Regions from separate parts of the Streptomyces sp. NPDC088785 genome, predicted to be linked through region 1. Evidence: riboswitches for the same ligand, from Rfam matches in the RefSeq annotation. Region 1 holds a riboswitch; each other region holds the start of a gene.

Region 1 (2,257 bases):
TGCCGTCGTCCAGGACGACGGTGCCGGGTTCGATGCGCTCCACGCGCGCGTGGGTGCGCAGTTCCGCGCCCGAGTCCGCGTACCAGGCCGCCATGGGGGCGGCCATCTCGGCGGGCAGCGCGCCGGCCAGCGGGCGCTCGGCCGCCTCGACGACGGTGACCCGGCAGCCGGCCTCGCGCGCGGCGGTGGCGAACTCGGCGCCGATCCAGCCCGCTCCGACGACGACCACGTCGTGCTGCTCGGCGAGGACGGGCCGCAGCCGCGCGGCGTCGTCGAGGGTGCGCAGCAGGTGCACGCCGGGCACGCCCTCGGTGTGCGGCAGGCGGACCGGTTCGGCGCCGGTGGCGACGACCAGGACGTCGTACGGGACGGGGCCCCGGTCGGTGTCCAGCGCGTGGTCGCCGGGGCGCAGGCCGGTGACCTCGCGGCCCAGCTCCAGGCCGACGCCGAGCGCCTCGAAGTCGACGTCGAAGGCGGAGCCCTCGGCCTTGCCGAGCAGCACCGCCTTGGACAGCGGCGGCCGGTCGTAGGGCTGGTGGGGCTCGGCGCCGATCAGCGTGACCGTGCCGGGGAAGCCCTGTTCGCGCAGGGCCACCGCCGTCTGCACTCCGGCCATGCCCGCGCCGACGATGACGACGCGCCGTCGCGCCGAAGCCGTGGTCCCGCTCTGCTGCTCGCTCACGGGATCACCTTAGGCACCTGATCTTGCGTCAGTCAGCGGAGCGGGCCACACGGGCGCCGTGACGTCCTGCACACGTGTCACCGGGTTTGAAACCGGCGACCGGTGCGATCTCCTCGACGACGCTGGTCCCGCGGCCCTCCTGGGACTCCCACCGCCAGGTCTCGTCGAGCCGTACCCGCCCGTCGGGCAGGTCGGACACGACGGAGCGGCAGTGGCCCGAGGACGTGGTCCCGTCGGTCCTCAGCTGGACGTAGCGGAAGTCCAGGCGGTCGCCGGAGCGGGTGCCCACGAGGTGCCCGCGGACGATGTCGCCGCCCCGGTAGTCGGCCCAGATCCGGCCGTCGTCCTCGTGGTAGGCGAAGCGGGTGCCGGTCCCCACCTGGCCCGGCGCCTGGTCGGCGACCGGGGCGAGGACGAGACCGTCGAGCGAGCGGGCCACGGGCGAGGGCTCCCTTTACTTGCGCGGGGACCGAAGGGCTAGGGTGGCCACCGTAGAGCACTCGCGGGAGCCCGTACGCAGCGGGCTGAGAGGGAGGCTGGGACGGCCTCCGACCGTACGAACCTGATCCGGGTCATGCCGGCGAAGGGAGGGGCTGGACGCCCATGTCGCGTACCTCATCGGGGGTTTCGAAGAAGCCTCCCGCCACCGACGTCCTCGTCGTCGGGGGCGGCATCATCGGTCTGGTCACCGCGTGGCGGGCCGCCCAGCGCGGGCTGTCCGTCGCGGTCGTCGACCCCGAGCCGGGCGGCGGGGCCGCCCAGGTGGCGGCCGGGATGCTGGCCGCCGTCACGGAACTGCACTACGGCGAGCAGACGTTGCTGGGCCTGAACGTCGCCTCGGCGCGCCGCTATCCGCGGTTCGTCGCCGAGCTGTCCGAGGCGAGCGGCCAGGACCTCGGCTACCGCGCGTGCGGCACGCTCGCCGTCGCGCTCGACGCCGACGACCGGGCGCACCTGCGCGAACTGCACGCGCTCCAGACGAAGTCGGGGCTGGAGTCCGCGTGGCTGTCGGGCCGTGAGTGCCGCCGCCTGGAGCCGATGCTCGCGCCGGGCGTGCGCGGGGGCCTGCGGGTCGACGGTGACCACCAGATCGACCCGAGGAGGCTCGCGAGCGCCCTGCTGACGGCCTGCGGGCGGGCCGGTGTGGTCCTGCACCGGACGTGGGCCGAGCGGCTGCGGGTCGCCCGGGACCGGGCCCGCGGGGTCACCCTCGCCGACGGCACGGAGCTCGACGCCGCCCAGGTGGTGCTGGCGGCCGGCAGCCGCAGCGGGCAGCTCGCGGGCGTCCCCGACGAGGTGCTGCCGCCGGTGCGCCCGGTCAAGGGGCAGGTGCTGCGGCTGACCGTGCCGCGGCGGTACGCGCCGTTCCTGAGCCGCACCGTGCGCGCCGTGGTCCGCGGCAGCCACGTCTATCTGGTGCCGCGGGTCGACGGCGAACTGGTGGTCGGCGCGACCACCGAGGAGCTGGGCTGGGACACCACGGTCACGGCGGGCGGGGTGTACGAGCTGCTGCGCGACGCCCACGAGCTGGTGCCCGGCATCACCGAGCTGCCGCTGACGGAGACGCGTGCGGGC
Region 2 (2,257 bases), on a different contig from region 1:
GCAGCAGCAGCGGCAGCGCAGCGCCCGCGTACGCCAGGACCAGGGTGTTGACGACCGACGCGATGTGGTCGCGGCCGATCCGGATGCCCGCGCGGTACAGGCCGCGCCAGCCCATCGACGGGTTGGCCTCGTGCAGCTCCCAGACCGCCGACGTCTGGGTGACGGTCACGTCGTCGAGCACGCCGAGCGAGCCGATGATGACGCCGGCCAGCAGCAGCCCGCTCATGTCGATGTCCGGATACAGCCCGTGGATCAGGCCGGTGTTGTCGTCCGTGTTGCCGGTCAGAGCGGCCCAGCCGATGAACAGCGAGCCCAGCAGCCCGATCAGCACCAGGGAGACCAGGGTGCCCAGGACGGCGACGGAGGTCCGCGCCGACAGGCCGTGGCACATGTAGAGGGCGATCAGCATGATGGCGCTGGCCCCGACGACCGCCACCACCAGGGGATTCGAGCCCTGGAGGATCGCGGGCAGGATGAAGAGCGTCAGCACCAGGAAGCTGACCGCGAGCGCGACCAGCGCCATGACGCCCCGCAGCCGCCCGACCAGCACCACGGCCAGGGCGAAGATCCCGGCCAGCAGCACCATCGGGATCTTGCGATTCACATCGGTGACCGAGTACTGCAAATTCTCCGGGGCGTCCGGCGCGTAGGCCACGATCACCTTCTGGCCCCCGCGCAACTGCCGTGGCGAGTCCGGCTGGACGACCTCCGTGAACGTACGGCCCCTGTCCTTGCCGGTGTTGATCCGGATCGTCGCGTTCTCGCAGGTGCCGCGGGCCTGTTGCCGCGCGGCGGACCCCTCGGCCGTGGAGGCGTCACCGGCCGGGGCGTTCCCCGAGGCGTTCACGGACGCACAGGAGACCTTCTCGACGGCGGCCACCGTGGCCTGCTGCGTCTGCCGGTCGAAGCCGACCCCCGTGCGCTGGTGGGACGGCGCGCCGCCGGGCCACAGCACCGCGAGGCCCACCACCACCGCCACGGAGAACGGGATCAGGACCGCCGCGATGACCTTCCGCAGGTGCCGGGAGACCGGGGCCGCCGGCCCGTGACTGTGGGAGTGGCCGTGCCCTCCCTCGGACGGGCCGTGTCCATGGGGCGGCGAGGGCGGCGGAGGCGGCTGCTGGGTGCTGGTCACCGACCGATCATCGCAAGAACGACGGGGGCCCTCTGTTCAACGCGTCCGAAGGGGCGCTAGCGTGGAGGCACCTTTGCACACGCGGGAGCTCGGAGCACCGGGCTGAGAGGGCGCTGACCTTCATCACACGGCGTGTTTCACGTGAAACACGCGGATGAGGACGGCTGCGTCGACCGCCGAACCTGTTACCGGGTAATGCCGGCGTAGGGAGTAGGTCTCATGACCACAACGGACGCACGCACGCCTGCCTTCGACCAGGGTGAGAACCCCGGGGAGGCCGGGAAGTCCATCGGCTGGCACAAGGGATACGTGACGGGCCCCGCGGGCTCGCGCCCCGACCTCAAGGTGCCGGTCCGTCAGGTGCATCTCACCAACGGGCAGTCGGTCACGCTGTACGACACCTCGGGCCCGTACACCGATCCGACCGTCGACACCGATGTCCGCCGGGGGCTGGCCCCCCTGCGGGAGAACTGGATCATTGCCCGCGGCGACACCGAGGAGTACGCGGGACGCCCCGTCCGCCCCGAGGACGACGGCATCAAGCACACCTCGCCGCGCGGCGGACTGCGCAACCTGGACGCGGTCTTCCCCGGCCGCCCGCGCCAGCCGCGCCGCGGCCGCGCCGGGCAGGCGGTGACCCAACTCGCGTACGCACGCCGGGGCGAGATCACCCCGGAGATGGAGTTCGTGGCCCTCCGGGAGAACGTCGCGCCCGAGATCGTCCGCGAGGAGATCGCCGCGGGCCGCGCCGTGCTGCCCGCGAACGTGAACCACCCGGAGATCGAGCCGATGATCATCGGCAAGCGGTTCCTGGTGAAGGTCAACGCCAACATCGGCAACTCCGCCGTCACCTCGTCCATCGAGGAGGAGGTGGAGAAGATGACCTGGGCGACCCGCTGGGGCGCCGACACCGTCATGGACCTCTCCACCGGCCGCAACATCCACACCACGCGCGAGTGGGTGCTGCGCAACTCCCCCGTCCCGATCGGCACCGTGCCGCTCTACCAGGCCCTCGAAAAGGTCGACGGCCGGGCCGAGGAGCTGACCTGGGAGATCTACAAGGACACGGTCGTCGAACAGGCCGAGCAGGGCGTCGACTACATGACCGTGCACGCCGGGGTC
Region 3 (2,257 bases), on a different contig from region 1:
CAGGTCACCCCCATCCATCTGCGACACTGGTACAGCCATGCCTAAGCCCGGAGAACTCACCTTTGTCGCCCCCCGCGGAGCCAAGAAGCCGCCGCGGCACCTTGCCGATATGACTCCTGCGGAGCGGAAGGAGGCTGTCGCCGCTGTCGGCGAGAAGCCGTTCCGTGCCAAGCAGCTGTCGACGCACTACTTCGCGCGGTACGCGCACGACCCCGAGCAGTGGACCGACATCCCCGCCGCGTCGCGCGAGAAGCTGCGGGAGGCGCTGCTGCCCGAGCTGATGACCGTCGTGCGGCACCTGTCGACCGACCAGGACACCACGCGCAAGACGCTGTGGCGCCTGTTCGACGGCACGCTCGTCGAGTCGGTCCTCATGCGGTACCCGGACCGGGTGACGATGTGCATCTCGTCGCAGGCCGGGTGCGGGATGAACTGCCCGTTCTGCGCCACCGGGCAGGCCGGCCTCGACCGGAACCTGTCGACCGGCGAGATCGTGCACCAGATCGTCGACGGGATGCGCGCCCTGCGCGACGGGGAGATCCCGGGCGGTCCCGCGCGGCTGTCCAACATCGTGTTCATGGGGATGGGCGAGCCGCTCGCCAACTACAAGCGGGTCGTGCAGTCCATTCGCGCGCTCACCGACCCCGAGCCGGACGGCCTCGGGCTGAGCCAGCGCGGGATCACCGTGTCGACCGTGGGGCTCGTGCCCGCGATCCACCGGTTCTCCGACGAGGGCTTCAAGTGCCGGCTCGCCATCTCGCTGCACGCGCCCGACGACGAGCTGCGCGACACCCTCGTACCGGTCAACACCCGGTGGAAGGTGCGCGAGGTCCTCGACGCCGGATGGGAGTACGCGGCCAAGTCCGGGCGCCGGCTCTCCATCGAATACGCGCTCATCCGGGACATCAACGACCAGGCGTGGCGCGGTGACCGGCTCGGCCGGCTGCTGCGCGGCAAGCCGGTGCACGTCAACCTCATCCCGCTGAACCCGACGCCCGGGTCGAAGTGGACGGCGTCGCGGCCCGAGGACGAGAAGGCGTTCGTCGAGGCCATCGCCGCGCACGGGGTGCCCGTGACCGTCCGCGACACCCGCGGTCAGGAGATCGACGGGGCGTGTGGCCAGCTCGCCGCGACCGAGCGGTAGCCTGGGACCCGTACACACATCTTCATATTCCGACAGGGGAGCGCCACAGCGCTGAGAGTGCGGTAGCCAGACACATGGCGGGCCGCAGACCCTCTGAACCTTGCCCAGGTCATTCTGGGTAGGAAGTTCGGTCACCACTCAAGCTGTTGCGCCCTGCCCCGGGACCGTCGAGGTCCCCGGGCAGGGCCGCGTCTCTTCCTGGACACCCCCAGGAGGAAAACCAAGTGAGCAAGAAGACATACGTGGCCGTGGCGGTCGGCCTCGGCCTGGTCTCGCTGTCCGCGTGCGGGTCGTCCTCGGACACCGCGGGCGGGGGCGGCGGCTCCAAGACCGTCACGCTCGTCAGCCACGACTCGTGGGCCGTCTCCAAGGACGTGCTCGCCGACTTCGAGAAGTCGTCCGGCTACCGGGTCAGGGTCCTCAAGGACGGCGACGCCGGGCAGGCCGTCAACAAGGCCATCCTGTCCAAGGGCAACCCGCAGGGCGACGTCTTCTTCGGCGTCGACAACACCCTGCTCTCCCGCGCCCTCGACAACGGCGTCTTCGCCCCGTACAAGGCCAAGGGCCTGGACCAGGTCGAGCGCCGCTACCAGCTCGACGCGGGCAGGAACCGGGTCACGCCGATCGACACCGGCGACATCTGCGTCAACTACGACAAGAAGTACTTCGCCGACCACCGGCTGACCCCGCCGGCCTCCTTCGCCGACCTGGCCGAGCCCGCGTACAAGAACCTCCTCGTCACCGAGAACGCGTCCACCTCCTCGCCCGGCCTCGGCTTCCTGCTCGGTACGGCCGCGCGGTACGGCGACGACGGCTGGCAGGCGTACTGGAAGAAGCTCAAGGCCAACGGCGTGAAGGTCGTCGACGGCTGGGAGCAGGCCTACAACGAGGAGTTCAGCGGGAGCGCCGGCGGGAAGAAGGCCGGCGGCGACCGGCCGCTCGTCGTGAGCTACGCGTCCTCGCCGCCGGTCGAGGCCATCTACGCCGACCCGCAGCCGAAGACCTCGCCGGTCGGCGTGGCGAAGGGGACCTGCTTCCGGCAGATCGAGTTCGCCGGGCTGCTCGACGGCGCGAAGAACGCGAAGGGCGGGCAGGCGCTCGTCGACTTCCTGA

The links. A riboswitch is a leader RNA that binds a small molecule or an ion and turns the genes downstream of it on or off. The one in region 1 is predicted to bind thiamine pyrophosphate.
Region 2: it holds a riboswitch for thiamine pyrophosphate, as region 1 does, so the genes downstream of both, thiC (phosphomethylpyrimidine synthase ThiC) here and thiO (glycine oxidase ThiO) in region 1, are expected to answer to the same signal.
Region 3: it holds a riboswitch for thiamine pyrophosphate, as region 1 does, so the genes downstream of both, ACIP5K_RS28585 (thiamine ABC transporter substrate binding subunit) here and thiO (glycine oxidase ThiO) in region 1, are expected to answer to the same signal.

The regions. Positions count from the first base shown of each region.
Region 1 covers NZ_JBIVKH010000002.1:637,349-639,605, reverse strand. Annotated here, with positions in the region: gene ACIP5K_RS08540 (NAD(P)/FAD-dependent oxidoreductase) at 1-682, opposite strand, end outside; partial or broken gene ACIP5K_RS08535 (hypothetical protein) at 786-1,121, opposite strand; TPP riboswitch at 1,175-1,288, shown strand; gene thiO (glycine oxidase ThiO) at 1,286-2,257, shown strand, end outside.
Region 2 covers NZ_JBIVKH010000003.1:253,042-255,298, reverse strand. Annotated here, with positions in the region: gene ACIP5K_RS11750 (YibE/F family protein) at 1-1,135, opposite strand, end outside; TPP riboswitch at 1,207-1,362, shown strand; gene thiC (phosphomethylpyrimidine synthase ThiC) at 1,355-2,257, shown strand, end outside.
Region 3 covers NZ_JBIVKH010000013.1:132,317-134,573, reverse strand. Annotated here, with positions in the region: gene rlmN (23S rRNA (adenine(2503)-C(2))-methyltransferase RlmN) at 38-1,144, shown strand; TPP riboswitch at 1,169-1,287, shown strand; gene ACIP5K_RS28585 (thiamine ABC transporter substrate binding subunit) at 1,369-2,257, shown strand, end outside.